4 regions of the Kitasatospora sp. NBC_01539 genome follow, and region 4 is predicted to be linked to each of the others. Evidence: riboswitches for the same ligand, from Rfam matches in the RefSeq annotation. Region 4 holds a riboswitch; each other region holds the start of a gene.

Region 1 (7,324 bases), 340 kb from region 4:
GCCGGCAGGCCGAGCACGATCCCGGCGACGGTGGTGACCGTGCCGGCCAGGCCCACCAGGGTGGCCGCCCGGGTCAGCGGCACCGCCTCGGCCGCGGTGTCCAGCGCCGCCCGGACGTCCGCCCTGGCGCGCGCGATCTGCCCCAATGTCGGCAGCTCGGACTCGGCGAAGTGCCGCTCGGTCATCCGCACGCAGCCGATGTCGACCGAGCGGGCCGCCTCCACCTCCGCGCCGCCGAGCACGAACTCGGTGGAGCCGCCGCCCAGGTCGAAGACCAGGTAGGGAGCGGCGAACGGCTCCCCCGTCAGCTCCTTGGTGGCACCGGTGAACGAGAGGCGCGCCTCCTCGTCCCCGCTGACCACCTCGGGGGAGACCCCCAGGATGCCGCGGACGCCCTCGGTGAACTCGGCCGCGTTCTCGGCGTCGCGCGAGGCGCTCGTCGCGACGAAGCGGATCCGGTCCGCGCCGACGCCGTGCGCGGCGACGACCCCCGCGTACTCGCGGCACGCCGCGAACGTGCGCTCCAGCGCGTCCGGGTGGAGCCGGCCGGTGGCGTCGACGCCCTGGCCCAGCCGGTTGATGACCATGCGGCGGTCCAGGTCGGTGATCCGCCCGGTCGCCGGGTCGAGATCCGCGATCAGCAGCCGGACGGAGTTGGTGCCGCAGTCGATGGCGGCGACCCGGGTGGTGGTCACTTCTCCCCCTCCTCGTCCGTCAGGCGCTTCTTCTCCGCGCGCTCGACGGCCTTGCGCTCCTTCTCCGCGATCACCGCGGTGTGGTCCTGCGCCTTCGCCCGGTTCTTCGCGACCCGGGCACCGGCCGCCTCGACCTCCGCCGGGGAGACGCACGGGCCCTTGGCCCACCAGTCCTCCAGCATGCCGATCGCCTCGTCGCCGAGCGGGTTGACCCCGGGACCCGCCGCGAGGGAGTGGCCGACCAGCACGTGCAGGCACTTCACCCGGTCCGGCATGCCGCCGGCGCTCGGGAAACCCTCCAGCACCTCGACGGCGTCGCGCCGCGCGATGTAGTCGTCGTGCGCGGCCCGGTACGACGCGGCCAGCTCCGGATCCTCGGCGAGCCGGGCGGTCTGGTCCTTCATCACGCCGCCGGCCTCCAGCGTGCCGATCAGCGACGCGGCCCTGGGGCAGGTCAGGTAGTAGAGCGTGGGGAACGGCGTGCCGTCGGGCAGGCGGGGGGCCGTCTCGACGACGTCCGGGTTGCCGCACGGGCAGCGGTGGGCCACCCCGCGCAGACCGCGCGGGACCCGTCCGAGCTGCGCGGCGATGGCGGCGACGTCGGCCTCCGCGGTGACGCCGTCGGAGGCGGGCTGGGGGTGCTGTTCAGAGGTCATGGGGCGCTGTCTTCGTGAGGGGCGGGGGCCTGGTCGGCCAGGTCGACCGATTCCAGGACGGTGGTGTACCAGGGCTTGGCGGCCCTCGCCTGGCCGGAGGGCAGGGCGTCGGCGGAGTCCGGGCCCGGCGCGGCGGACCGCGAGGGGTCGACCGAGACGAACGGCGTCTCCCCGGGCATCGCGAAGTGCAGCCGGGCCCGGGCCTGCGCCTTCACGTACTCCGGGTCCTGCCAGCGCGCCCGCTCACGGCGGAGGTCCTCCACCTGCCGGCGGGCCTGCTCGGCGCGGGCCCGCTGGTCGGCGATCTCGGAGCGCTGGGTCAGGAACTGGCGGGTGGGGTAGGCGAGGATCGCCACCAGCGAGCAGAGGACGAGCACGAGCACGGTCGCGCGGCTGGTGAAGCGCGGACGCCCCGCCAGTCCCGGGATCTTCCACATCGCTCGTGCCCCTCCTGCTCGCACCGGTGCCCCGGCCCCACCCTACGGGGTGGGAGCCGGGGCACCGGTCCTGCGGCTGTGTGTCAGCGGCGGTTGTCAGCCCTCGTGCTTGAACCGCGGGAACGCGCCGCGGCCGGCGTACTGCGCGGCGTCGTCGAGGATCTCCTCGATGCGCAGCAGCTGGTTGTACTTGGCGACGCGCTCGGAGCGGGCCGGGGCGCCGGTCTTGATCTGGCCGCAGTTGGTGGCGACGGCGAGGTCGGCGATGGTGACGTCCTCGGTCTCGCCGGAGCGGTGCGACATCATGCAGCGGTAGCCGTTGCGCTGGGCGAGCTCGACGGCGTCCAGGGTCTCGGTGAGCGAGCCGATCTGGTTGACCTTCACCAGCAGCGCGTTGGCGGTGCCGGACTCGATGCCGCGGGCCAGACGGGTCGGGTTGGTGACGAACAGGTCGTCGCCGACCAGCTGCACCTTGTCGCCCAGCTTGTCGGTCATGGCCTTCCAGCCGTCCCAGTCGGACTCGTCCAGCGGGTCCTCGATGGAGACGAGCGGGTACGCGGCGACGAGCTCGGCGTAGTAGTCGATGAGCTCGGCGGAGGAGATCGCCTTGCCCTCGAAGGTGTACGCGCCGTCGTTGTGGAACTCGGAGGCGGCGACGTCCAGGGCGAGCGCGACGTCCTTGCCCGGGGTGTAGCCGGCCTTCTTGATGGCCTCGACGATGAGGTCGAGCGCCTCGCGGTTGGAGTCGAGGTTCGGCGCGAAGCCGCCCTCGTCGCCCAGGCCGGTGGAGAGGCCGCGCTCCTTCAGCACGCCCTTGAGCGTGTGGTAGACCTCGACGCCCCAGCGGACGGCCTCGGAGAAGGACTCCGCGCCGATCGGGGCGATCATGAACTCCTGGATGTCGACGTTGGAGTCCGCGTGCGACCCGCCGTTGAGGATGTTCATCATCGGCACGGGCAGGACGTGCGCGTTCGGGCCACCGAGGTAGCGGAACAGCGGCAGGTCGCTGGCCTCGGAGGCCGCGTGCGCGACGGCGAGGGAGACGCCGAGGATGGCGTTGGCGCCGAGCGAGGACTTGTCCGGGGTGGCGTCCAGGTCGAGCATGGCCTGGTCGATCAGGCGCTGCTCGGTGGCGTCGTAGCCGACGAGCTCCGGGCCGATCTGCTCGATGACGGCCAGGACGGCCTTCTCCACGCCCTTGCCGAAGTAGCGGTTCTTGTCACCGTCGCGCAGTTCCAGGGCCTCGAAGGCACCGGTGGAGGCGCCGGACGGGACGGCGGCACGGCCCGTGCTGCCGTCGTCGAGACCCACCTCGACCTCGACGGTGGGGTTGCCGCGAGAGTCGAGGATCTCACGGGCTACGACGACATCAATGGACGGCACGAAGCATCTCCTAGCGGAAGCGGATGTGGGTCGTTACGACCTGAGCCTAACGGCACGGCGCCCCAGGGCCATGCCGGGCATGGCGCTGTCTCACCGTGTGACCGGGCTACTCGCCGGTAGTTCACCTGGGGGACCCGTACACCGGACCGCCCCGCCCCCCGGGTGGCGGCCCCGGGGGCGTGCGGTCGTACGCGCGGTGCCGGTCCGTCAGTCGAGCTGCAGGAGCTGGCCCGGGAGGATGAGGTCCGGGTCCTCGCCGACGACCGGGCGGTTGCTCGCGTACAGCCGCTCCCAGCCTCCGGTCAGGCCGCGGGTGGCGACGATGCCCGACAGGCAGTCACCGGGCTGCACGGTGTACGCCTCGCGGCCGATCGCGGGCACCGGCACCGCCTGCGGGGCGTGCCCGGCCCCGCCGTCCGCCGCGTCGCCCGACCCGTCGCCCGATCTCTCCTCCGACCCGGTGCCGGCCGGTTCGATCTCGGCGGGTTCGGTCTCGGCCGGTTCGGTCCGGGCGGGTTCGGCGGGGGCGGGCGGCACGTGGCGCTCGAAGATGTCGCGGTGCGCCGTCCAGTACCAGCCGCCGTCCTTCTGGTACCAGTACACGCTGCTGCCCGCGTCCCAGCCGCCGCGGCCGGAGAAGACCGGCGCACCGCCGGAACGGGTCGCGGTGGCGGGCGCCGCGGCCGGCGCGGTCGTCGCGGTCGTCGCGGAGCCGCCGCCTCGGGTCAGGCCGGCGCGTTTGGAGCAGACGGGCCAGGCGCCGGGCCCCTGCGAGGCGAGCACCTTCTCGGCGACGGCGATCTGCTCGGTCTTGCTGGCCTGGTGCGCGTAGGCGGCGTACCGGGCGCCGCCGAAGCCCTTCCAGGTGCGGGCGGTGAACTGCAGTCCGCCGTAGAAGCCGTTGCCGGTGTTGATCCGCCAGTTCCCGCCGCTCTCGCACTGGGCGACCTTGTCCCAGACGGAGACGGGCGCGGCGTGCGCGGCGGCCGCGGTGAGCAGCGGCATGGCGAGGCCGACGCCGGTGACGCCCGCGACGGCGACCGCCTTCTCGGCGGACGTCCGACGACGGTGGCGGCCAGGTCCGGTGAAGATCATGGGTGGTCCCTCTCCGAACGCCTGCGAGGTGAGCTGTCGGGTTCGGACCGGGAGGCTGGCCCGGCCGCGGCCGCAGGAGGGGACCTGCTGACGCGGCTTCACCCCTAGCCGTGGGGACGGCGACGTACGTGGTTCCCCCGCCCCTGTCCTGGTCTCGGTCGGTCGTCCCGGGGCGCGGCGGACAGGATTCGGCGTTGTCGCGCCCGGGGCCCGCTGGCGCGAGCTGTCCGGAGAGTAGGCAGATGCGATGACCGATCACAAGCTCATATCGGCGTTATCACGCAAGAATTACGACGCACCGTTCATCGGGCACGAACAAAGCCGTTTTGTCCTGATTCGCTCGTGTTCACCCGGACGGCCCGCCCGCCGGTCGACACACCGTCAGTCCGCGGCCCGCCCCGTCTCCGGGGTGAAGGAGACGGGCAGCTCGCGCAGGCCCCGCATGATCAGGCCGCCGCGCCAGCGCAGGTCCGCCGGATCCGCGTCCAGCGCGAGGTCCGGCAGCCGGGTGAGCAGAGTCGCGAGGGCGGCCCGGCCCTCCAGCCGGGCGAGCGGCGCGCCGATGCAGTAGTGGATGCCGTGCCCGAAGCCCAGGTGCGGGTTGTCCGTCCGGGCGAGGTCGAGGGTGTTCTCGTCGGCGAAGCGCGCCGGGTCGCGGTCGGCCGCGGCCAGCACCACCAGCACCGGGTCGCCCTCCGGGATCGCCATCCCGCCGATCTCCAGGGGGCGGGTCGCGAACCGCCAGGTGGCGAGTTCCACCGGGCCGTCGTAGCGCAGCAGTTCCTCGATGCCGGTCTCCAGCAGGCCGCTCTCGCCGCGCTCCACCGACGCCTGCAGCAGGGCCCGCTGGCCGGGGTTGCGCAGCAGCGCGTACAGGCCGTTGCCGATGAGGTTGACGGTGGTCTCGAAGCCCGCGAACAGCAGGATGAAGGCCATCGCGGCGGCCTCGTTCTCCGTGAGGTGCTCGCCGTGGTCGCTGGCGCGGATCAGGCCGGAGATCAGGTCGTCGCCGAGGTCGGCGCGCTTGCGGTGGATGAGGTCCGCCAGGTAGGTGCGGATCCGCTTCACGGCGCGCCCGACACCGCCGCGCTGCGGCGCGCGCTGCCCAGGCTTCGTGTGGCGCAGCATCATGCCCGCCCAGTCGCAGAAGTCGTCCTGGTCCTCGGCGGGCACCCCGAGGAGGTCGCAGATCGCGTAGATGGGCAGCGGGAACGCGAACTCGTGGATGAGGTCGGCCGTGCCGCGGGCGGCGAAGCCGTCGATCAGCCGGTCGGTGAGCTGCTGCACCCGCGGCTCGAAGGCGGCGATCCGGCGCGGCGTGAACGCCTTCGACACGAGCCGGCGCAGCCGGGTGTGGTCCGGCGGGTCGATGTTCAGCAGATGCGTCATCAGGTCGGCCTGCCGCTCCCCCGGGATGCCGACCCGGCCGCTGCGGTGGGCCTGCGCGCTGTGGTGCCCGGGGTTCTTGGAGAGCCTGCCGTCGGCCAGGGCCTGCCGTGCGTCGGCATACCGGGTGACCAGCCACGCGTCGACGCCGCTGGGCAGCGTGGTGCGGTGCACGGGCGCGTGTTCCCGCAGCCAGGCGTACGCGGGGTAGGGGTCTGCGGCGAACTCCCACGTGAAGAGTTCGGGCCGGTCGGGCCGGTGTGTGTCGGGCATGTCCCCGACGGTATCCGCTGCCGTCCGGCGAGCCGGTCGGCCCCGGGAGGCGTGAGCCTGGTCACCTGGGGGGTAATTCCTGTTGCGGAGGGTCTCGGCGTGCCTACGATCCTCCGAACAACCGTTGGAGACGGCAGTGCGGGCCGTCCACGGGGTGTCGCTCTCGGAGAGGAGCAGGCCATGCGGGTAGCCGGGGCAGTGGTGGTCATCGCGGTACTCCGCGGCGGGGACGGCGGCGGCCTCGCCCGCCGCTTCGCCGCCGCGGGCGCCGCGGGTCTGCTGATCGCCGATCTGCGCGCCGGTGTGGCGGAGGACCTCGCCACCGAGCTCGACCGCCCCGGCTGCCCCGTCGTCGGGGTCAGCGGCGACGCCCACCAGCCGAGCGACATCGCCGCGCTGGTCGACACCGCCGCCAAGCACCTCGGCCCGATCGACCTCTTCGCGGTGGCCGGCCCGGACGGCGAGCGGATCGTCGTCCTCGCCGACCTGCCGGACCACCTCGACCCGCTGGCCGAGCTCCTCGCCCTGGTCGGCGAGGCGATCATCGAGGTCGTGCCGCCGCAGCGTCAGCCGGTGAGCCCCTCGGCGGTCCGCACCGCCGTCCGGTAGCGGCGCGCGGCCCCGCGCAGCGCGGCGTCCACGTCGACCCCGGCGTCGTACGCGCGCTGCGCGACGGCCAGCAGCAGGTCGCCCGCCGACTCGGCGGTCAGGCTGTCGGGCAGCGCGTACGCCGTGTCGGGCACCGCCGTGAAGCCGGCCCGGCGCACCCGGGAGACGAGCTTCGCCGCGTAGGCGAGGGCGGGCAGGCCGCCGGGCACGCCGTCCAGCACGGACTCGCGCTGCTTCTCGGCGGCCTTCAGCTGCTCCCAGTTCGCCTCGACCTGCGCGGACCCGCTCGCCTCGACGTCGCCGAAGACGTGCGGGTGGCGGTACATCAGCTTCTCGACGATGTCACCGGCCACGTCGTCGATCGAGAACGGGTCGTCCGGGTGCTCCTCGGCGATCCGGGAGTGGAAGAAGACCTGGAGGAGCACGTCGCCGAGCTCCTCGCGGAGCGTGCCGCGGTCGCCCTCCTCGATCGCCTCGACCAGCTCGTACGCCTCCTCCACGAGGTACTTCACCAGCGTCTCGTGGGTCTGCTCGGCGTCCCACGGGCAGCCGCCGGGCGAGCGCAGCGTGTCCATCACCGAGGCGAGGTCCAGCAGCCGGGCCCCCGGCAGGTCGTACGAGCCGGGCAGCAGCTCGATCTCCGGCGCCGTGCCGGCCTCCTCGACCGCGAGCCGGGCGAGCGCGTCGGTCAGGCCGGGGTCGCCGTCCGGGCTGCCCAGCCACAGGACGGGGGCGGCCGTCACCAGCGTCCGGGCCAGCGCGGGCGCGGACGCCCGTTCGACGATCTCCA
Region 2 (7,324 bases), 1.6 Mb from region 4:
CCCCGTGCTTCCGGCAAGTCCTTTACGCAGGCAGCACGAACGACCACACTGAGTCCGGGTGGGCTGGTCGAAGCTCGGGGGATGGGGGGCGGCACGTGCGGCAGGCAACAGGCGGTCGGGTCCCGCAGGGCACCTCCATGGCGACGGGATCGGCCGACTCGTGCCAGGGACGGTCGGCGCAGGCCGCGGTCCGGCTTCGACACGGGGTTCCAGCAAGAACCCCCGCCACAGATTGAGGAAGTGAGTCCGGGTGGCCTTCTCCGTCTCCGCGTTGTTCCTGTTCGGCGTGATCGTCGTGATCTTCATCCGCAACAAGCAGCTGAAGACCAGTCACGCGATCCTCGCAGCACTCTTCGGCTTCATGGTGAGCCAGTCCACGGCGGCCAAGCCGATCCAGGACTTCCTCAGCCAGCTCGCGAAGACGATCTCCTCCGTGGCCAGCTGACCGCAGCGCCGACCCGGCCGCCGCTTCCGCGCGGCCAGGTCAGCGCCCCGGCCTCGCCTGCCGCCAGCGCGCGAGCAGGCCGCGCCGCAGCACCCCCGGGCCGCCCTGTGTCGCCCCGGGGGCCGGAGCCGAACCGGCGGGCACCGCCTGCGCCTCCTGCTCGTCGGGGACCAGCAGGACGAACAGCCGTGCCCAGCACAGGCGTTCGCCGCGCGGCCAGCCGAGGGCGCGCAGCGCGGCCGAGGCCGGGTCCGACACGGCGCCGTCGACCCGCACCTCGGCGACCTCCTCACCGGCCCGGCCGCCGAGGAACACCTTCACCCCGGTGACCCCGGTCGGCGACAGCCCCGGGCGCAGGGCGTCCGCCAGCGCGGGCAGCAGCCGGTTGTCGGCCAGCCACTCCGCCAGCCGGTCGCTCCCGAAACCGAACACCGCCGCCGGGCCCTGCACCGCGTGCCACCCGGGCAGCTCCACGGGCCGCACGTGGTCGCCGTGCTCGCCGCGGCGCTCCTGCATCTCCACCACGGCGGCCGCGGTGGTCGTCGCCCACATGCGCACGGCGCTGTCGAGCTTCTCCTCCTCCGTGCGGCCGCGCCCGGCGGTGCAGTCCCAGATCACCGGACCGTCCGCCTGCCCCAGCCGCAGGACGAAGCCCAGGTCGACGTGGCCGGCGGAGCCGTCCTCGCCCGGGTGCTCGCGGACCGCCACCGCCGTCGTGCCGGGCCCGCGCAGCACGCGGCCGTCCACCGTGAACCGCTGCCCGTACCGGGCCATCTCCCGGATCACGCTGCGCTGGACCGTCTCCAGCCTGGCCTGCGCCCGCAAGAGGGCTCCTCGCTCGAAAAGGGGTCGAACATCGCTCGCGAGCGAGGCTATCGGCCGGGCGCCCGCCCGGTGACACCGGTCCGCGGGCGCGGTTGCCCTGACGTCCGGTGAACCCGGAAAAGGGCCTCCGGGAGGCTCTCGTGACCAGGGTCACCGGGCCGTGCATGATCCGTGCCCCGCCGCGACCGGCCGGCCACGCGGGGTGCGGAATCTCCCGCGCGGACATGATCCGGATACGCACGGTCACTGCGGCGACTGCGCTACGCCCACCTCGCCCCGGCGGAGAGTGACCGCCCGGAGGGCCCCTGACGGCCCCTCGGAGGGGGCGGCTTGCCAGCGGAGCGGTCCATAGGTTTTTCTCATGGTCTGCCCGGCCACCGACCGGGCGGGCCACCGGGCGGAACGCCGAGTCCTGCCGCTGCCCGGGGTCACGCACCATCTGTGCACGGCAGGAGCGGGGGACCCAAGGTAAGTGCCGCGTCCGGTAGTTCCGGGACGGCTTGGGGTGAAGTCGCGTCATTTTCCGCGACCGGGCGATCTCCCCGCCCGAACCCGACAGCTCACCTCGTAGGCGTAGGAGAGGAACAACTCCATGTCCGTTCTGGGCACCCGTCTGTCCCGCGTCGCCGTCGCCACCGGTGTGGCCGCCGCTGCGATCGCCATCCCCGTCACCGCTGCCAGCGCCCACAGCGCCGGCACCCCGGCCGCGGCCCCCGTCGCCGCCGTTCAGGCCGCGGCCCCGGCCGCCGCTCCGGCGCAGGCCGCCTCGTACCAGGTCGTCCACGGCGACACCCTGTCCAAGATCGCCGGTGCGCAGCACGTCGACGGCGGCTGGAAGAAGCTGTACGACGACAACCGCCAGGTCATCGGCGGCAACCCGAACCTCATCCTCCCGGGCCAGAAGCTCTCCGTCTCCGGTCAGGCCGCCGCGGCCGCGCCGCAGGCCGAGACCAAGAAGGCCGACTCGGCTGCGGCCTCCCGCTCCGAGCACCGCGCCCCGGTCGCGAGCACCCCGAAGCCGGCTGCCCCGACCACCGAGGCCGCCAAGCCCGCCGCGCCCAAGACCGAGGCCGCGAAGCCCGCCGCGCCCAAGACCGAGGCCGCGAAGCCCGCCGCCCCGACCACCGAGGCCAAGGCGCCCGCCGCCGCCTCGGGTTACGTCGCGCCGGTCTCCTCCGGCCTCGGCACCCCGTACCACAAGGCCGGTTCCAACTGGTCCAGCGGCTACCACACCGGCGTCGACTTCGCGGTCAGCACCGGCACCTCGATCCACGCCATCGCGGCGGGCACCGTCGTCGAGGCCGGCTGGGGCGGCGCCTACGGCAACAACGTCGTCATCAAGCACGCCGACGGCAAGTACTCCCAGTACGCGCACTTCTCGGCGCTGAAGGTCTCGGTCGGCCAGACCGTCACCGCCGGCCAGGTCATCGGCCTCTCCGGTGCCACCGGCAACGTGACCGGCCCGCACCTGCACTTCGAGGTCCGCACCACCCCGTCGTACGGCTCGGACATCGACCCGGTGGCGTACCTCGCCGCCCACGGCGTCCGCGTCTGACGCACCCCGCGCCACCCGAAGGCCCGGCCGGAGATCCACGGATCCCCGGCCGGGCCTCGGCCTTTCCCGTCCGCCTTTCCCGTCCGCCTTTCCCGCGCCGGCTCCTCCCGCGCCGGCTCCTCCCGCGCCGGCTCCTCCGCGCGGCCTCCTCCCGCGTCGGGGCGTGCGGCGTCAACACGCCACCGACCGGCCGAACGTCCCCGGAGCCGCGTCCCCTTCCTTCTACTGTCGCAGCCACGACAAACCCCGTCGTGGAACGTGGAAGGGAACCCCTCATGACCCGAGCACTCCGCCGCGCCGCCGTTCTCCTGGCCGTCACCGGAGCCGTCTGCCTGCCGGCCGCGTCCGCGGTCGCCGACAGCGACGACTTCAACCCGACGATCGTGATCGGCAACCACAACCAGCTCGCGGGCGACGACATCTTCAACGCCGGCCAGGACAACACCGTGGGTTCCAACGACGGCGGCTCCGACTCCGCCCGCGCGGGCATGCTCGACACCGACGTGTACGCCTCCCGCGTGGTCCGTCACTACCTGGGCTGACCTCGGCCGCGGCACGGCAACGGCCCCGGGCCGGCGGTTCACCCGCCGGCCCGGGGCCGTCTCCGTCGGGCCGTCTCCGTCGGGCCGTCTCCGTCGGGCCGTCTCCGTCGGGCCGTCTCCGTCGGGCCGTCTCCGTCGGGCCGTCTCCGTCGGGCCGTGCCCGGCGGGTCCGGCCGGGTCCGGGGAGCGTCACCCGTCCCGGGGACGGGTGACGGGAACCGGCGGCAGACCGTGTGACCGCGCGTACGCCGGGGGTGCAACGGCGTCCCCGCCCGCCGGTGCGGCCTCCCGCGCGCCCCGGTGCTCCTGGGAGAAGGAGAGGAGCCGGGGCGGGACCGCGGCCGGTCCGACCTGGCGCTGGCACGGACCGGCCGCGCCGCCCTGACGGGCCCTCGAACGACGACGGCCCCAGCTCCGCGATCATGTCGCTGAGCTGGGGCCGGGACGGATGGAGCGGGCGACGAGAATCGAACTCGCGTGGCCAGTTTGGAAGACTGGGGCTCTACCATTGAGCTACGCCCGCACACGTGCGTTGACGGCACGTCGCCCCGGGGCCGGGGTCGGCCGCGAGGACGTTGGCCAGCCTACCTGGTCGGGTCGGCGAAATGCACACCGCTTTCGCCCGGGCGGGCTCCGATATTTGCGCGGAGGGGCCCCGGACCGGCGTGTACTCTTCCTCTCGGCACTACGGGGTGTGGCGCAGTTTGGTAGCGCGTCCGCTTTGGGAGCGGAAGGCCGTCGGTTCGAATCCGGCCACCCCGACAGTTTCGGCAGGGTCTCGTCAGGCGGGCGGGGCCCTGTTGCTTTCGTGGTACCGGTAGGATGGACCGCTGGCGGTGGTGCCTGTGGCGATTACACGGACCGCGACCGCCCGAGGGCGAGGAGTCACGCTCACCGTCCACCCCCCGTACGGGAGATGCAGCCCCAACCGCCCATCGCCCGTCTCGCCCGATCGGCCTTCCGGCCGACGACCTCGGGCGGAGACAACCTGACCGCAAGCCCAATAGGAGACCTAACCGTGAAGAGCGCCGTCGAGACTCTGAACCCGACCCGGGTTCGACTCACCGTCGAGGTGCCCTTCGAGGAGCTCAAGCCCAGCCTCGACGCGGCGTACAAGAAGATCAACCAGCAGGTCTCGGTCCCGGGCTTCCGCAAGGGCAAGATTCCGGCTCGTGTCATCGACCAGCGCTTCGGCCGTGCCGCCGTGCTGGAGGAGGCGGTGAACGACGCCCTGCCGCGCTTCTACACGCAGGCCGTCGACGAGATCAAGATCGACGTCCTCGGCCAGCCCGACATCACGGACATCGAGGGTGTCGAGCGGATCGCCGACGGTGGTGACCTCAAGTTCACCGCCGAGGTCGACGTCCGCCCCGAGATCACGCTGCCGGACTTCTCGGAGATCTCCGTCACCGTCGACGCCATCGAGGTGTCGGACGAGGACGTCGCCAAGTCGCTGGAGCAGCTCCGCGAGCGCTTCTCCTCCGTCAAGGACGTCGAGCGCGCCGCCGCCGAGGGCGACGTCGTAGTCGTCGACCTGGAGGCCAAGGTCGACGGTGAGGTGCCGGAGGACGGCACCGCCACCGGCGTGAGCTACGAGATCGGCTCCGGCCGCCTGCTGGACGGCATCGACGAGGCCGTCGTCGGCCTGTCGGCCGGCGAGTCCAAGACCTTCACCACCGAGCTCAAGGGTGGCACCGAGGCCGGCAAGGAGTCGGAGGTCACCGTCACCGTGACCGCCGTCCAGGAGAAGGAGCTCCCCGAGCTGGACGACGAGTTCGCCCAGCTGGCGAGCGAGTTCGACACGCTGGAGGAGCTGAAGGCCGACTCCACCAAGCGCCTGGAGCGCATGAAGGAGTTCGACCAGGCCACCCAGGCCCAGGAGAAGGTCCTCGACGAGCTGCTGACCCGGGTGGAGATGGAGTACCCGGAGAAGCTCCTCAAGGACGAGGTCGAGACCCGCAAGCACAACCTGGAGCACCACCAGCTGGAGCCGATGGGCCTGACCATCGAGGCCTACCTGGCCACCCAGGACAAGTCCGTCGAGGACTACGAGCAGGAGACCGCGGACCAGGCGAAGAAGGGCATCAAGACCCAGTTCGTCCTGGACGAGATCGTGGCCAAGCAGGAGCTCAACGTCTCCCAGGAGGAGCTGACCGAGCACCTCATCCGCCGTGCCGCCGGCTCGGGTCTCACCCCGGACCAGTTCGCGCAGCAGATCGTCCAGGGCGGTCAGGTTCCGCTGCTGGTCGGCGAGGTCGCCCGTGGCAAGGCGCTGGCGCTGGTCGTCGAGGCCGCCAAGGTGACCGACAGCAACGGTGAGGCCGTCTCCTTCGAGGACGACGAGGACGAGACCGAGGCGTCCGACGCCGTCGAGACCGTCGAGGTCGCGGACGAGGCCTGATCCTCCCCGCGCCGATCCCGCCGATCGGCCTCCAGTGGCCCGGACACCGCACGGTGTCCGGGCCGCTGCCGTATTCCCGCGTGCACCCTGCGCTCACAGCGAACAGTTCTGCGTGGGGGATTCTGCGGCCCGGCCTGCGCGTTAGGGTCGATGGACAGCGACACACACGCAGATCGACTGAGCAGGTGGCTAAGTGACGTTCCCGCAGATGCAGATGGATGGCCTGACGGCGCCCCGCGCCGCCGCCGGTGACGTGCTCGGCGGCCTGGGCGACCAGGTCTACAACCGGCTGCTCAACGAGCGCATCATCTTCCTCGGCCAGCAGGTCGACGACGACATCGCCAACAAGATCACCGCGCAGCTCCTCCTCCTGGCCGCAGACCCGGAGAAGGACATCTTCCTGTACATCAACTCGCCGGGCGGCTCCATCACGGCCGGCATGGCGATCTACGACACCATGCAGTACATCAAGAACGACGTGGTCACCATCGCGATGGGCATGGCGGCCTCCATGGGCCAGTTCCTGCTGACCGCGGGTGCCAAGGGCAAGCGCTTCTCGCTGCCCAACGCCAACATCCTGATGCACCAGCCCTCGGCCGGCCTCGGCGGCTCGGCCTCCGACATCCGGATCCAGGCGGAGCAGCTGCTCCGCACCAAGAAGCGGATGTCCGAGCTGATCGCGCACCACAGCGGTCAGACCTTCGATCGGGTCACCGCGGACTCGGACCGCGACCGGTGGTTCACCCCGGAGGAGGCCAAGGCGTACGGCCTCATCGACGAGATCATGCACAGTGCCGCGGACGTCCCGGGCGGCGGCGGCACCGGCGGCGGAGCGTCCTGACCGCTCCCGGCACAGACCCCCAGACCGTACGCTTCGGAGGACCCAACACCCCATGAACACTCCATACACGCCGCGCGGCGAGTTCCAGGGCGCCCGTGCCGAGGGCCGCTACATCGTCCCGCGCTTCGTCGAGCGCACCTCGCAGGGCATCCGCGAGTACGACCCGTACGCCAAGCTGTTCGAGGAGCGCATCATCTTCCTCGGCTCGCAGGTGGACGACGTCTCGGCCAACGACATCATGGCGCAGCTGCTGTGCCTGGAGTCGATGGACCCGGACCGCGAGATCCAGATGTACATCAACTCGCCCGGCGGCTCGTTCACGGCGCTGACCGCCATCTACGACACCATGCAGTACGTCAAGCCCGACATCACCACCGTCTGCATGGGCCAGGCGGCGTCCGCCGCCGCGGTGCTGCTGGCGGCCGGTACGCCGGGCAAGCGCATGGCGCTCCCGAACGCCCGCATCCTGATCCACCAGCCGTACACCGAGACGGGCCGCGGTCAGGTGTCCGACCTGGAGATCCAGGCCAAGGAGATCTTCCGGATGCGCGAGCAGCTGGAGGAGATGCTGGCCAAGCACTCCAACAAGCCGGTCGAGACCGTCCGTGAGGACATCGAGCGCGACAAGATCCTCACGGCCGAGGAGGCCCTGGAGTACGGGCTGATCGACCAGATCATCTCCACGCGCAAGTCGTCGCTCACGGCCTGAGCACGG
Region 3 (7,324 bases), 2.6 Mb from region 4:
GAGCCTGGCGTTCGCCTCACTTGACGTGATGATAGCCCGGCTGCACGTGCATCAGCACGGGACATTGCGCGTGCATCTGACTCATCAGTAGCACCGAACGCCCAACGGGCCCACCAGGCAAAACCGGACGACGGTGCACGAATCACCCGGTAAACGATCACCCTGGGTACGGAGGGGCCAGCGGCCTGTTGATCTTCCGGCCGGCCTCCCGGACTCACGCGCAGTCACATCGGGCCGTGTGAGCCGCATCACGCCGCCGCCTGGCGGCTCCTGACGAGGTTTGACCGTTTTTGTCCACCTTGTGCAATCACCACCAAGCCCTCACGGGAGTCGACTGCAGCCGGAGCGTCGGCATGTCCTACGATCTCCGCCATGAGCACCGCAGCCATCCCGGGCGCGCCACTGCCCGTCCGTACCCCAGGCTCCCGTGCGCGGGGGCGCCACCGTCGTCCCGAGCGCCCCGAGATCCCGACCGGTTCGCCGGCCCTCCTGCTGGCCGTGCCGGCCGTGGCCGGCCCCGAGGCCCGCCCGATCGTCGACGAGCTGCTGTCCATCGTGCGCAGCGAGCAGCCCGGCATCGAGATCGCCGCCGGATACGTCGCCACCGAGGCCGACGACGCCCCGACCGTGGCCGGCCTCCTCGCCATCGCGGCCGGCAACAACGCGCCGCCGCCGGTCATCGTGCCGCTGGTCCCCGGACCGCACGGCTTCCTGACGGAGCTGCACGAGCTGGCCGCCGCCACGGGCGCCTCCGTGACCGATCCGCTCGGCCCGCACCCGCTGCTGGCCGAGGCCGTCCACGTACGCCTCTCCGAGGCCAACCTGGCCCGCGCCGACCGCGCCCGGCTCTTCGCCATCGCCACGGCCGCGGACGGCGTCGTGCTGACCGTCACCGGCGGCGAGGACGCCGCTGCCGCCGCCGGGATCACCGGCGTGCTCCTCGCGGCACGGCTCGCCGTGCCCGTGGTGGCCGCCGCCCTCGACGTGCCGGGCTCGGTGGCCGCCGCGGTCGAGCACCTCCGGGCGACCGGTTCCGAGCGACCGGCGCTGGCCCCGCTCGTGATCGGCCCGGAGGCCGACGCCGAGCTGCTCGCCACCGCGGCCGAGGAGACCGGCTGCCCGAGCGCCGCGCCGCTGGGCGCCTACCCGACCGTCGGTCAGCTGATCGCCTCCACCTACCTCGCCGTGCTGCCCGCCCCGGTGTACGCCGAGGAGCAGGACGAGGCCGAGGAGCCCGCCGCCGAGCACTGAGAGAGCCGCCGGGCGACCGGCGACGCCGACCCCCGGGCCGGCATTCGACGAACGACGAGGGGCCCCGGCCGATGCCGGGGCCCCTCGGGCGTTCCCCGACCGCCCCCGCGTGAACGCCCCGCATGAACACCCCACGAAGACCCCGCCACCGCACCCACGGCACCGCGCCCCGCACGAACGCCCCACAACGGCCGCCGGCCGGGCTCCCCCGCCGGACACCCGCCCGGACACGCCGGACACCGCGGCAGTCGACGCCAGGCCCTTGTCAGGCCCCTGCCAGGCCATCCCCGGCCGCAGCCGGGCCGGGGTCAGGCCGGCAGCCGGGAGGTCGGCGCCGCGACGTCCTTGAGCCGGATCGCAGGCACCGCGACGGCCCGTGGCTGACCGTCGACGTCGACCGGTGCCGTCGCGGCGTTCCACGGCCCTGCGGCGGCGCCCGCGGCCGGCTTGGTCAGCCGGACCGCCTGCCGCTCCCCCGCCCTGCGCAGCACGATCCTGGTGGGCGGCGGCGAGTCCGGGTCGAGCCAGACCTCGGTCCCGCCGGGCTTGCCGTCGAAGCTGCAGTCGAGCACCGCGATGTCGTCCGGCTGTCCGTCCGCGGTGGCGCGGAAGGCGATGCCGACCTTGCGATAGCCCGTCAGCCGGCACCGCCCGATCGTCACCGTCGTACCGGCGAGCTGGTGCTTGGCGGTGACGATCGCGTGGTCGGACTGCCCGGCGGCGTCGACGAGCAGGCCGTCGAAAACGGTGCCGGCGTCGCGTCCGAGTGCGTGCACGGTGACGCCCGCGGCGGCGTTGCCGTACAGCACGCCGGACGTGTAGTCGAAGTCGTTGAGGTAGGCGCCGTGCTCGATGCCCGATCCGCCGTTGTGGTACGCCACGAACTGCGTGACGGTGTGGTGGTGCCGGGCGTTCAGCCAGACGAAGATGCCGTTCTGCAGGTTGTTGTGGGCCAGGCAGCGTTCGAAGGTCCACACGCCTTCGCTGGTCTCCGGCCACTCGAAGCCGGACGCCCCCTCGGCGCCCTGCACGCCGACCGCCACGCAGTCGCGGGCGATGCCGCCCGTGCCGGCGCCCAGGGCGAAGCCGGTCAGCCGGTAGCCGCGCGGGGCGGGTTCGTAGACGGTGCGCGAGGCCACGCAGGACTCGTAGACGATGTCGTCGGACGGTGTCTGCGGGGTGCGGGTGTCCGTCGGCCCGTCCCACCAGTAGGCGTCCTCCCACGTGTCGTGGCTGATGCAGCTGCGGAAGGTGATGCCGTGGCTGGCGTGCGGCACGAAGGCGTGGCTGCCCGTGTCGCGGACGACGACGCCCTCGACGACGGTGCCGCGCGAGGAGTCGGCGAGCATGTGGAAGTGCAGGCCGTAGCGCCCGAGCACGGGCTCGGTGACGGGCGCGCCGTTCCAGCGCTCCTTGCCGGCGCGGCGCGGGCCGAGCCAGCGCAGTGCGGCGTGCCGGATCTCGGCCTGCCGGGAACTCGTGAGGTGGACGTGCGCGCGGCCCTTGGCGGTGCCCTCGATCCGTACGCTGCGCGTCAGGTTGAGCACCTCGGCGCCCGCCGTCACGCCACCGCCCACGGCGACCCGGGGATGGGCGTGCGCCAGCGGTTCCGCGAGGGTGACGGTGCGGCCGTCGACCCGTCGGATCGTGCACAGATCGTACCGGGTGGAGAAGCCGTCCTCGGACGGGGGGCCCGTCGGGGCGACGGCCAGCTCGTCGCCCGCGCGCCATCCGGCGGGCACGGCCGCGAGCTCCAGGGCGGTGTCGCCGGCCTTCAGCGGACGGGCGGCGCGCACCCACGCGGTCTTGGCGGCACCGTCCAGGCGCAGGCGTCCGGCGCCGGTGACCCAGAGGCCGGTGTCCGCGCCGACCACCCCCATCCCGCCCCCGACGAAGGTTCGTTCACCGACCGACGGGAAGCGCAGGGTGTGCACCGCCCCGTCGTCCGGCACCAGGGCGAGGGTGCCGCGGACCTCGACGTTGCCGGCGGACGCCAGCGTCACGCTGCTGCCGGGCGCGAAGACCAGCGAGCCGCCCGGCTCGACGAGCAGCGAGGCCACGGCGGCGTCGGTGTCGAGCAGCACGCGGTCGGCGATGCGCACCGCCGTCCGCGGGCCCGGCACGGCACCGCCCCAGCCGCCCGCGTCGGACCACCGGCGGCCCGTCAGGTCGAGCGGGGAGGGCGTCGGGCTCTCCGGGGGCGGCGCACTGTGCGAATGCCCGGCCACGGCCGCCTGGGTGGCACCGGAGGGGGTCACCGCGCGGGCCACCGGCCCGGCCCCGCCGGCCGCCGGGCGGCGCAGCAGCGCGCCGCCGCCGACGGCCGCCGCGACGACGGAGACCGCCGTCCAGCCGAGCATCCGCCGGCGGCCGACCCGGGGGCCGGCCCGGCGGTGGGAGGCGGGCCGTCCCGGTGCCGCCGGCATGCGCTCGTCGTGTTCCATGATCGGTGAAACCCCTCCCCGGGCCGCCGCCCGGGGCCCCGACGCCTGAAGCATAAACAAGCCCGTTTCGACCCAAGGGGTTTGCGCGAAAGCGGCCGAAGGCGACCGGAATGGCGCCGGATAATCGATCATGAATTCATACAAGATCAACTGTGATCGGCATCACACATGTTTGCAGTTTGAACTTATCTCTGCCTAATGTCCTCCCACGTTCGTGGTCACACGGACCCAGTTGGCCCGAACGCCGAGTCCTGCCGGCGGTCCGACTGGCAAAGCGAAACGCACTTCGGCAGGGGCGGGGGAACCAGGTAAGTCGCCAGGGAACGGTCCAGCGCCGTTCCCCGGCTTGGGGTGAAGCCGCACGCGCAGAAACGTCCATTCGACGTGCCCGCACGTGCGGCCGGGCAACTCCAGCCCGAATCCGACAGCTCACCTCGCAGGCGTGGGAGAGGAACGCTCCTTCATGCTGTCCATCAACTCCAAGCGCAGCCGCCGCATCCTCGCCACCACCGGCGTCGTCGGCATCGGCCTCTCGATCCCGTGCCTCACCGCCGGCACCGCCTCCGCCGCCTCGGTCGCCACCTGGGACAAGGTCGCCCAGTGCGAGTCCTCCGGCGACTGGCACATCAACACCGGCAACGGCTTCTACGGCGGCCTGCAGTTCACCAACAGCACCTGGGCCGAGTTCGGCGGCACGTCGTACGCGTCCCGCGCCGACCTCGCCACCAAGGACCAGCAGATCGCCACGGCCGAGAAGGTGCTGGCCGTCCAGGGCCCCGGCGCCTGGCCCGTCTGCTCCGTCCAGGCCGGTCTGACCAAGGGCGGCCCCGCGCCCGAGATCAGCACCGGTGGCTCCGCCACCACCGCGCCGAGCACCCCGGCGGCCACCCCCAGCACCCCGAGCACCCCGGCCGCCACGACCCCGAGCACCGGCACCGGGTCGACCGCCTCCGGCACCTCGCAGGGCGGCACGTCCTGGCAGGGCAAGCAGTCCTGGGGCCACCGCACCGGCGCCACCTACACCGTGAAGGCCGGCGACTGGCTCTCCACCATCGCCGACCACAACCACGTGCAGGGCGGCTGGCAGAAGCTCTACGAGATCAACAAGTCGGTCCTGACCCAGGGCCCGCACTCGATCTACCCGGGCCAGAAGCTGTCGCTGGGCGCCTCCGCCTCCGCGCAGACCTCGACCCCCGCGAAGACCGCGACCACCACCACGGCCACCACCGCCGCCGCGACCACGGCCGCCCCGGCCCAGGCCGCCACCGGCTCCAAGGCCGCCGCGGTCGACTTCGCCCTCTCCAAGGTCGGCCAGGCCTACATCTACGGCGGCACCGGCAACGGCGGCTGGGACTGCTCCGGCCTGACCCAGGCCGCGTACAAGGCCGCCGGCATCGCGATCCCGCGCGTCGCCGCCGACCAGGCCGACTTCTCCACCCGCGTCTCGCTGGACAACCTGCAGCCGGGCGACCTGCTGTTCTGGTCCAACAACGGCGCCAACTCCGGTGTCTACCACGTCGGCATGTACGTCGGCGACGGCAAGTACGTCGAGGCGGCCAACCCGAGCGCGGGCGTCCGCACCCAGACCGTCGCCAACTGGGCGCCGGACTTCGCCGGCCGGATCTGACCTCACGGCAGACCGTCGGTTCCCGACCGCCGTCCGGTCGGCCCGCCCCTTGCACAGGGGGGCGGGCCGGCGGACGGCCTCGGCGTGCCGACGGACCGCCCGGCGGATCCGCCGGGCCCGGTCCGTCCGGCACGCCCGGGTGCGGCCCGGGCGGGTGGGCAGGGAGGCCCGCCCGCCCGGGCCGCACACCGAGCACCCGCTGCACCGACCTCCGACGTCCGACCTTCGCCGTCCGACCTCCGGACTCCGACAGAACTCGCGACTCCGCTCCCCGGAGCCCTCAAGACCGACCGGCGATAGGGAACGTGGGTCAAGGAGCGGTGCTGGGGTGCGTGCATCGCAAGGCGGAGGAGAGAGCGGCGGAGGAGAGAGCGGCAGCGGAGCTGCGGCGACCGACGACAACGCGGCGAAGCGCGTGCCCCGGTGCCGCGACGCCACGGGCCCTACTGCCGGTCGGTCTAAGCTGCTGCTCCCCGGAGTTGAGGAGCACCGCCATGGCGAAGGTCACCGTCACCCTGGACGCCGATCTGGCGATCGAGGTGATGCTGCTGTCCGGCTCCGGCAACCCGCAGGACGCCGTCGAGCTGATCGTCCGTGACTACCTGGCGCGCGGACGGCGCACCGAGGCCCGTACCGGGGACCCCGCCGACGCGCACCGCACCGCCCGGCCGCAGCGGGGGCCGGAGGAGGGCTGAGCGGGGCCCGTGCGGCCCGCACGGGCCCCGCGGGGCCCCCGCACCACGTACGGCAACGCCGACGGCCCCGGAGAGCGGTCTCTCCGGGGCCGTCGGCGTTGCCGTACGTGGTGTGCGGTGCGTGGTGCGGCGTGCGTGGTGCGGCGTACCTGGTGTGCGGTACGGAGTCAGCGGCCGCCGGCCGCGGTGGAGCCGCGCATGACGAGCTCCGGCTGGAACATGAACTCGGCGCGCTGCGGCGGGTTTCCGCCGACCTCCTCCAGGAGGGCGTCGACCGCGGCGGTGGCCATGGCCTCCACGGGCTGCCGGATCGTCGTCAGCGGCGGCTCGGTGAACGCTATGAGCGGCGAGTCGTCGAACCCGACGACCGAGACGTCCTGCGGCACGGAGAGTCCGCGCTGCCGGGCGGCCCGGATCGCACCGAGCGCCATCATGTCGCTTCCGCAGACGATGGCGGTGCAGCCCTTGTCGAGGAGCGCGCCGGCCGCGGCGTGTCCGCCCTCCACGCTGAACAGCGTGTGGTGGACGAAGCTCTCGGCCTCCTCGGGCGTGCGTCCGAGGAGTTCCCGGACGGCCGCGGTGAAGCCCTCGATCTTGCGGAGCACGGGCACGTACCGCTTCTGCCCGACCGCGAGGCCGATGGTGGTGTGGCCGAGCTCCACCAGGTGCTGGACGGCCATCCACATGGCGGCCCGGTCGTCCGGCGAGATGAAGGGTGCGGCGATGCGTTCGCTGTACCCGTTGATCATCACGAACGGCACCTGCCGGCCGATGAGCTTGTTGTAGCGGTCGTGGTCGGCGGTCGTGTCGGCGTGCAGGCCGGACACGAAGACGATGCCGGCCACGCCGCGTTCGACCAGCATCTCCACGAGTTCGTCCTCGGTGGAGCCGCCGGGCGTCTGGGTGCACAGGACCGGCGTGAAGCCGTGCCGGCTGAGCACCTGCTCGATCACCTGCGCCAGGGCAGGGAAGATCGGGTTGCTGAGCTCCGGGGTGATCAGGCCGATCAGCCCGGCGCTGCGCTGCCGCAGGCGGGTGGGCCGCTCGTACCCGAGCACGTCGAGGGCGGCCAGAACGGTCTGGCGCGTGGAGGCGGAGACCCCCGCCTTACCGTTGAGTACACGGCTGACGGTGGCTTCGCTGACCCCCGCCTGCGCCGCGATGTCCGAGAGTCGCGCTGTAGTCACGATCCCAGAGCCTATTGCAACCATGTCAGACCGCCCACCATGCGGTGCTGTCGGCGGCCAGAAGAATCTCGCCGTCCTCGCGGCCGGCCTCGGCGGAGGCCAGCAGCAGACGGCCCGGGG
Region 4 (7,324 bases):
ACCCAGAGGTCGCAGGTTCAAATCCTGTCCCCGCTACTCAGTAGCACGAAGGCCCGGCAGATCCGTCTGCCGGGTCTTCGGCCTTTTTCATCGAAAATCCGTTGCCCCTCCGGCGGGTGCGTGCCTAAGGTGGCCGCACACTGAAAGGAGGTGATCCTGAATTGAGTTCCATCAGGATGCGTGAGGTGGCTGCTCGCTAGAGCCGCCCCTGCCTGTGGCAGTAGGAGGCCTGACGGCCTCCGGCGGCAGGCGCAGACCCAAGCAGTCACCCGGCCCGTGGGCTCACCGGTACATCCCCGGTGCCTCGCGCGTGCGGCCCCCAGGGGCGGCACGTCGAGGAGACAGCCCACGGGCCGTCTGCATGTCCGGGCCCGCTCCCACGCCGCCCCGTCCCACACCGCCCCGTCCCACGCCGCCCGTCGCGGGCCGCCGCCGGGCACGGCCTCGTCCGGCGACCTCCCGGAGTGATCGGGCGGTCCGCTACAGTCACTGCGGACCGTCGGACCGTGGGTGGGGAGTGGCTCGGTGGAGCTGGAGCACGGGGGACAGCCGGGACCGGCTGTGAGGTACGGACTGGCCGGGGTGGTCGGCGCAGGGCTGGTGGGGCTGGTGCTGCACGCGCTGGCGAGCGAACACGGTGTGCGGGCGCTCGGCGGAGGCCTGATCGTCGCGGCGACCTTCGCGGTCGGCGGCGGCCTGCTCGGCTTCCTGTTCGGCATCCCGAAACTTCTGACCAGCGGCGCGGCCGCGGACCCGGACGACCGGAGCGCGACCTCCACCGCGGGCTACGCCCCGAACACCAACCTTGAGCAGGTCTCCGACTGGCTCACCAAGATCCTCCTCGGCGCGGGCCTCACCCAGATCGGCTCCCTGCCGCACCGGCTGCGGCAGCTGGGCGACGCGCTCGCCCCCGCCGTCGGCGGCGGGTCGGGCGCTGCCGGGTTCGCCGCCTCGCTCGCCGTGTACTTCACGATCCTCGGCTTCCTGGCGGGCTGGCTGCTGACCCGGCTGCTGCTGGCCCGCGCCCTGTCGGCCGCCGACCGGCAGACGCTCGCCGACTCGGTGAACCAGACCGTGCTGGCGGCCGAGAGCCTCAACTTCAGCCCGCAGCAGGTGCGCGACCTCTTCGGCACCGGCGTGGAGGGCCTGCGGGTGCAGGCCCTCGCCCTGATCCAGGGCAAGCCGGACCCCGAGAACGTCGACCTGGTGGTGTCGGCGATCGACCGGCACCTGTCGCCGTTCGAGCTGCTGCAGGCGCTGATGGCCGCGCGGGCGATGGCGGCGCAGTCGTCGCTCTCCGCCGAGCAGCGGGCGGCGCTGCGGGCGGCGGTCGCCTACAAGGTCCGCAACACCCGGAACGTGCCGCCGTACTCGCGCCGGAAGTCGGTCGCGGACGAGATCCTGCGGGTGCTGCCGGCCGCGGCCGCGGAAACCGCCGAGCCCGTCGGGCCCGTCGAGCCCAAGGCCGGACCTGCCGGACCTCAGGCCGCCGGGACGGCGGAGACGCCCACCGGGCCGGTCGTCCCGGCCCAGGTGCAGGCGCCGGACACCACCACCACGTCCTGAGGTCCGGGGCCGCACCGGTCCCCCGTCACGACAGCGCCCCCGTCACGACAGCGCCCTCGTCACGGGCGGCGGAGGCCCGCCCGGCTGCGTACGGCCCGCAGGCGGAGGATCCGCCGGGGGCGCCCTGCCGCCCGGTGCACCTCGATCTCGCTGGCCACGCCGTGCCGTCCGAGTTCGGCCCGCAGGGCGTCCAGCTGCGGGCAGCGGCGGCCTGCGCCGTCGTGCAGCGGGTGCACCCGCACCTCGCCGGCCGGGTCGGTGACCCGGACGAGTTCCAGCAGGGCGTCGAGCCGGCCCTCCGCGGTGAAGTGCTCCGGGTGCGCGAAGAGCAGGTACGAGCTGAGCGTGAGGGCGAACACCCCGTCGGCGAACGGCAGCTGCGGCAGGGCGGCGGCGACGTACCGCTCCGGGTGGGCGGTGCGGTCGGCGGCGAAGAGCGCCCGGGCCCGGTCCCAGCTGCGCAGGTACTTCTCGGGGCGCAGCTGCGGGCGGGCCGGGTAGAGCCGCGGGCTGGTGCGCATCGCCTCGGCCATGACGTCGCGGCCGGTGCGGGCGAGGGCCAGCAGGTCGGACGGCGGCAGCGCGTAGAGGGGGTCGGCGGCGACGACCTCGCAGCCCAGGGCGCGGGCCTCGGCGGCGAGCGCGGCGGCGCCGCCCGGGCAGTCCAGCACGGGGCCGGGCAGGCTGCGCAGGGCGGCGCGGGTGAGACCGAAGAAGCCGCAGTACTCGTCGAGGGGTCTGGACGTCACCAGCACGGCGGGCTCCCTCGGCGGGCGGCGGGGGTACCGGCCCATCGGACCACGGGCCGCGGGGGTGCGCATCCGCGGCCCGGCCCGGGGTTCAGCGGGCGGCGAGGAGGCCGCGGGCGGCGGCCCGCTGCACCGCGGTCAGTCCGCGGACCAGCACCGGGGTGAGCAGGACCAGCAGCAGTCCCACGGCGGAGAGGGCCGCGATCTGGGCGGGCGAGGTGACGTAGTACCGGTGGTGGCCGCTGCCGTCGGTGAAGTCGTAGAGCTGGTAGCCCGGCCAGTCGGTGTAGCGGGCGAAGACCCAGTGGTAGAGCGGGTAGAGGGCGACCACCCAGCCGGTGACCAGGAAGGTCAGGGTGACGACGAAGGTGAGCACCGCCCACGGGAACATGAGCACGTGGTGCAGGGCGGCGCGCCAGCCGGCGCCGTCCGCGAGGCGGGCGGTGATCCCGCCCCACACCCCCGGCCGGGTCGGCCGGACGGGCTCCGGAGCGGCGAGCGGGGTGCCCAGCAGGACGCGGACGCGGTGGAGCTCGAAGGCGCCGAGGCCGCGCGCGACGATCGTCAGCAGGGCGAGGAGCGGCAGCCCGGTGACGGTGGGCAGCAGGCCGGTGCCGACGGAGAAGAGCGTCACCGTGAGGACGAACCCGGCGATCGCGAGCGGCAGCGAGCTGAGCGCGAAGCCGATCTCACGGTAGGTGGCGGCGGAGAACGGTGCCCGCAGGAAGCCGGGCCGGCGCGGGGTGCCCGTCGGGTCGGCGGCGTGGACGGGCACGGGCCGGGCTGCGGCCGGCAGTGGCTGGGCGGTCATGGCGGGGTCCCCTCGGTGGTGTCGCGGTGTGACGACGTCCACGGTGCCGGAACGGGCGGCGGGGGGTAATCCGGCCTGCTGCCGGGTCCGGGGTGGGGCTCTCCCTACCCCCGTGCTGCGGACGGCCGCACCCGCTCGTCCCCCACCCGTCCCCTAAGACCGACCGGCGGTCTCCGGGTCGCCGAACACCGGGTGGAGGGCGGCGACGTCGTCCGGGGCGGGGGCGGAACCCGCGGACGGCGAGGCGGGGGCCCTCCGGGTGCACCGTGCGGACAGGGGCCGAGGTCATGGCGGCCGACCCTGCCCCGAGGGCGGCCGACAGGGCGGCCGGGCCGCGCGGCACGGGGCGCACCGGCTACCGTACGGGGCGTGGACGACGAAGACCTGCAGCTCATCCCCCGTACCCGCACCGAGGAGCTGCTCGCCTGGGCGGAGGCCGAGGGCCTGCCCCCGGTGCCGGAGGAGGCCGTACGGGCGGTGCTGACGCTGCTCGAACTGGGCGGCGCGCCGCTGCACGACGGCTGGCCCGAGCTGGGGTCGGCGGTGGTGGAGCAGTTGCTGCACGAGCGGCTCCACCTGTACGTGCAGCCCTGGGCGGAGCCGGAGGCGTACGGGGCGGCGGTGCGGCTGCTGATCGACCGTCAGCGGGCGGCGCGGCGGCTCAACGCGAAGCGGTGGGAGCGCCTGCACGCGGAGGCGGAGTGGCAGGGCGAGCTGCTGGGCACGCTGCTGCGCCGGCCGCAGCTGCTCACCTGGCCGCGGCTGTACACCCTGCTGCTGCAGGCCGACGGGGTGGAGACCGGCGACATCGACGCGGTGCGGGACTGGCTGGACGCGTTCCGCGCGCTGGAGCCGGAGGAGCGCGTCGCGGCGTACGCGGCACTGGTGGACGCCGGCACGCTGGACGCCATGGAGGACGCGGACGGCGGGCTCGGCTGGGGGCCGGCGCACCTGCTGGCGATCGGCATGGCCACGGACGGCGCGCGGCGGCTGCTGGAGTACGGGCTGATGCGGCGCAGCTACCGCAATCTGGCCGGGCTGACCGCGCTGGGCGAGCCGATGCCGCACGAGCTGTCGGGCGGGTTCGAGGAGTTCGAGCAGGTGGCGGAGGACGGCGCGCTGTGGCTGTGCGGCGACTGGACGCTGCCGGGCCTGCCGGAGTTGCTGCTGTGGGAGTACCCGGACCTGGCGCCGGAGCCGGGCACGGCCGAGCTGCAGGCCTATGCGGACGCCGCCCGGGACGAGCCGGGCGGCGTCTAGGCGGGGGCCGTTACGGCTGGACGCCGTGCGAGCGGAGCCAGCCGAGCGGGTCGATCGGTGCGCCGCCGCCGGGCCGTACCTCCAGGTGGAGCCTGGCGGTGGTGACGGTGCCGGTGGCGCCGACCGCGCCGAGGACGGCGCCGCGCTGGGCCTGGCCGCCGGTGGCGGCAAGGCGGGAGAGGTGGCAGTACCAGATCTCGGTGCCGTCGGGCAGGGTCTGGACGACGCGGTAGCCGTACGAGCCGGCCCAGCCGGCGGAGGTGACGGTGCCGGCCGCGACGGCGGTGACCGGGGTGCCTGCGGGCGCCTCGAAGTCGAGGCCGGTGTACAGGTGGGCCCAGGTGCTGGACTGGCCGTACGAGGTGCCGAGGGTGTAGCCGGTGGTGGGCAGCGCGAGCGCGGCGTCGTCGACGGCGGCCTGGGCGGCGCGGCGGGCCTCGGCCTCCTGTGCGGCGGCGAGCCGGGCGGCCTCGTCGGCGGCGGTGCGACGGGTGTCGGCCTGCTGCTGGATGCGGGCGGCGAGGGCGAGACCGGGGTCGGCGGCGGGGTCGGCGTCGGCCGCCTCGTCGGGCGCGGACACGGCGGGTTCGGCCGCGGCGGCGGGGCCTGCGGCGGCGGCGGTCAGGCCGGCGGCGCCGAAGGTGGCGGCCATGGTGGCCGTGACGCCGAACAGCGGGCTTGCACCCCTGGTCTGACGGGGCATCCGGTGGCGGGCCTGGTCGGCCTGCTCACGCGGGTGGTCGAGGAGCTGGGTGGCTGCGGCGGTGGGCTCCGCCGAGTGCGTCGACGCCACGGAGGCGCACTCCTTTCCTTCCCTCTCGCCGACCGGGTTAGCTGACGGGTTCGGAGCAGGAAGGTCTCCTACGGCTGGGCCTGGGCCCGGCCGATTCACCCCACGGAAAGTGGTTCCCCGGCTCCCGGGCCCACCGATGAAGGCAGACCGCGGGATTGAGCGACACGCGCACGGTGCCGAGTCGGTACGGCGTTGCCGACCGCGCTGCGTTATCAAACGTTAATGCTATGCCTGCCTTGATTCCAAGCGCCTGAGCCGGTTGATTCGTTCGGTCTACGCGAGGAATGGGCGATTTACGATGGTTTGTCGGAGAGGCGGTCACGGAGGGTGAACGAGCTGCGAAGCTGAGTACCCGTACTCATGCCGGTCGGACCCGCCTCCGGGACGCTGCCGTCATGAGCGCACCGATCCAGTCCCGCACCACGGCCGCCTACTACGCGCAGGCCGTCCTCTCGTTCGCCCTCGCGACGGCCGCCCTCGCGATCGGGATCGCCTACCTGCCGGTCGACGCGTGGATGCGCGCCTTCCTGGCCGTCGCCCTGCTGTACGTGATCACCTCGGCGTTCACGCTGGCGAAGGTCGTCCGCGACCGCCAGGACGCCGGCGCGATCACCTCCCGGGTCGACCAGGCCCGGCTCGACCGGCTGCTGGCCGAGCACGACCCGTTCAAGGTCGACGGCATCTGAGCCGGCGGGCACCCCGCCGGGCCGGCGCTCAGCCGGTGGCGCCGGTGGCTCCGCCGGGGCCGGCGGCCGCCCGGGCCCGGGCGGCGAGGGTCTCGCCGCCGATCGCCCAGTTCTCGGCGGGCACCTCCTCGATGGCCACCCAGACCTTGTCCGGGGCCAGGCCGGTGGCCCGGGCGTAGGCCTCGGTGAGGGCGCGGGCGATCTCGGCGCGCTGCTCCTCGGTGCGGCCGGCCAGCTGCTTGACGGTGATGAAGGGCACGGGGCCTCCCGGTTCGGTGGTGCGGCCGGTGCCGCCCGGTGGGCGGCGGACCACCGGCCGGGCGCACGGTACCGCAGGGCCCGCCGGAACCCCGCGGACGGGCCGCCCGGACACCCGCGCGGGCCGGGCCGTGACCCCCTGCCGTGCCGCGCGTTGTGCAGGGTATGAAGAAGCGCAGCATGCTCGCCTTTGCCTCCCTCGCCGTCGGCGTCGTCGCCTCGCTGACCGCACCCAGCGCCCACGCGGACGGGCAGCAGCACCGCATCGGCGACGCCAGGGCCGTGACCGGCAGCGAACTGCCCGACAGCGGCGCCGACGACCGGGCGGACGGCGACGCCGACCTCGTCTGACCCCCTCCCGCGGGCGCCCACGCCCGCCCCGGGGCCCGCACGGCCCCCACAGCACCGAGGCCCGCGCCGCCGCGCGGGCCTCGGTGCTTTCCGGCGTCCGGGGCGCCCTGCCGGCCGGGGCGAGGGTTGACGCCGGGCCGGTCGCCGACGGAGGGTGCAGGGAGCCCCGCCCGCACCGCGCACCTGGACCGCCGCATGGAAACGCTCACCGACCGACTCCGCAGCAACCTCACCGGTCAGCCGCTGCTGGCGACCCTCGGCGTCGAGATCGTCGAGCTGGCCCGCGGCCGGGTGGTGCTCGACCTGCCCGTCCGCCCCGAGGTGACCCAGCAGAACGGATTCGTCCACGCGGGCGCGATCTCCACCCTGGCGGACGCCGCGGCGGGCGCGGCCGCGCTCTCCCTGATGCCCGAGGGCAAGGACGTGCTGAGCGTCGAGTTCAAGCTCAACCTGCTCAGTCCCGGTGTCGGCGAGCGGCTGCGGGCGACCGGCACCGTCGTGCGCAGCGGACGGACCATCACCGTCGTGGGGGCCGAGATACGGTCGGTCACCGCCGGGGTTCCGGGCAAGGAGGTCGCGCTGCTGCAGGGCACGATGATCGCGGTCGACTCCGCTCCGTGACGGCGGGCCGGACGATCCGGGCGATCGGTACCGATTCGGGTGGGTTCCGAGACCGTCCCGTCTCCGAAACGCGACAAGAATTGCAGTCCTGCGGGGTAGGTGTCGCAGGGACGACACGAGCGCGGTCCGCCTCCGGCGGCATCCGGCAGGAACACGAAGGACGTGGAGAGATGACGCAGACGGCCCGGACGGCTCCACCCGCCACCGGATTCATCCCGGGACAGCGCCC

Evidence for each region. Region 4 has a riboswitch for cyclic di-AMP ahead of OG335_RS17810 (M23 family metallopeptidase). Riboswitches for the same ligand answer to the same signal wherever they lie in the genome.
Region 1: linked by a shared signal. The riboswitch ahead of OG335_RS16290 (transglycosylase family protein) and the one ahead of OG335_RS17810 (M23 family metallopeptidase) in region 4 are both predicted to bind cyclic di-AMP.
Region 2: linked by a shared signal. The riboswitch ahead of OG335_RS24860 (peptidoglycan DD-metalloendopeptidase family protein) and the one ahead of OG335_RS17810 (M23 family metallopeptidase) in region 4 are both predicted to bind cyclic di-AMP.
Region 3: linked by a shared signal. The riboswitch ahead of OG335_RS29435 (transglycosylase family protein) and the one ahead of OG335_RS17810 (M23 family metallopeptidase) in region 4 are both predicted to bind cyclic di-AMP.

Annotation. Positions count from the first base shown of each region.
Region 1 is NZ_CP109390.1:3,822,082-3,829,405, forward strand. Features, by position in the region: gene OG335_RS16270 (exopolyphosphatase) at 1-695, opposite strand, end outside; gene OG335_RS16275 (DUF501 domain-containing protein) at 692-1,351, opposite strand; gene OG335_RS16280 (septum formation initiator family protein) at 1,348-1,788, opposite strand; gene eno (phosphopyruvate hydratase) at 1,885-3,171, opposite strand; gene OG335_RS16290 (transglycosylase family protein) at 3,379-4,266, opposite strand; cyclic di-AMP (ydaO/yuaA leader) riboswitch at 4,271-4,436, opposite strand; gene OG335_RS16295 (cytochrome P450) at 4,648-5,925, opposite strand; gene OG335_RS16300 (SDR family NAD(P)-dependent oxidoreductase) at 6,106-6,534, shown strand; gene OG335_RS16305 (MazG family protein) at 6,492-7,324, opposite strand, start outside.
Region 2 is NZ_CP109390.1:5,745,594-5,752,917, forward strand. Features, by position in the region: gene OG335_RS24850 (hypothetical protein) at 287-445, shown strand; gene OG335_RS24855 (DUF6348 family protein) at 485-1,270, opposite strand; cyclic di-AMP (ydaO/yuaA leader) riboswitch at 1,664-1,857, shown strand; gene OG335_RS24860 (peptidoglycan DD-metalloendopeptidase family protein) at 1,863-2,825, shown strand; gene OG335_RS24865 (hypothetical protein) at 3,101-3,367, shown strand; tRNA gene OG335_RS24870 (tRNA-Gly) at 3,817-3,890, opposite strand; tRNA gene OG335_RS24875 (tRNA-Pro) at 4,056-4,129, shown strand; gene tig (trigger factor) at 4,386-5,768, shown strand; gene OG335_RS24885 (ATP-dependent Clp protease proteolytic subunit) at 5,983-6,609, shown strand; gene OG335_RS24890 (ATP-dependent Clp protease proteolytic subunit) at 6,662-7,318, shown strand.
Region 3 is NZ_CP109390.1:6,787,715-6,795,038, reverse strand. Features, by position in the region: gene OG335_RS29445 (hypothetical protein) at 373-1,251, shown strand; gene OG335_RS29440 (hypothetical protein) at 1,560-3,695, opposite strand; cyclic di-AMP (ydaO/yuaA leader) riboswitch at 3,966-4,153, shown strand; gene OG335_RS29435 (transglycosylase family protein) at 4,138-5,322, shown strand; gene OG335_RS29430 (hypothetical protein) at 5,817-6,017, shown strand; gene OG335_RS29425 (LacI family DNA-binding transcriptional regulator) at 6,185-7,228, opposite strand; gene OG335_RS29420 (glycoside hydrolase family 13 protein) at 7,230-7,324, opposite strand, start outside.
Region 4 is NZ_CP109390.1:4,162,052-4,169,375, forward strand. Features, by position in the region: tRNA gene OG335_RS17785 (tRNA-Met) at 1-36, shown strand, start outside; gene OG335_RS17790 (hypothetical protein) at 562-1,566, shown strand; gene OG335_RS17795 (hypothetical protein) at 1,626-2,315, opposite strand; gene OG335_RS17800 (sensor domain-containing protein) at 2,407-3,126, opposite strand; gene OG335_RS17805 (hypothetical protein) at 3,496-4,386, shown strand; gene OG335_RS17810 (M23 family metallopeptidase) at 4,397-5,179, opposite strand; cyclic di-AMP (ydaO/yuaA leader) riboswitch at 5,191-5,351, opposite strand; gene OG335_RS17815 (YiaA/YiaB family inner membrane protein) at 5,575-5,865, shown strand; gene OG335_RS17820 (4-oxalocrotonate tautomerase family protein) at 5,894-6,124, opposite strand; gene OG335_RS17825 (hypothetical protein) at 6,304-6,474, shown strand; gene OG335_RS17830 (PaaI family thioesterase) at 6,670-7,095, shown strand; gene OG335_RS17835 (hypothetical protein) at 7,266-7,324, shown strand, end outside.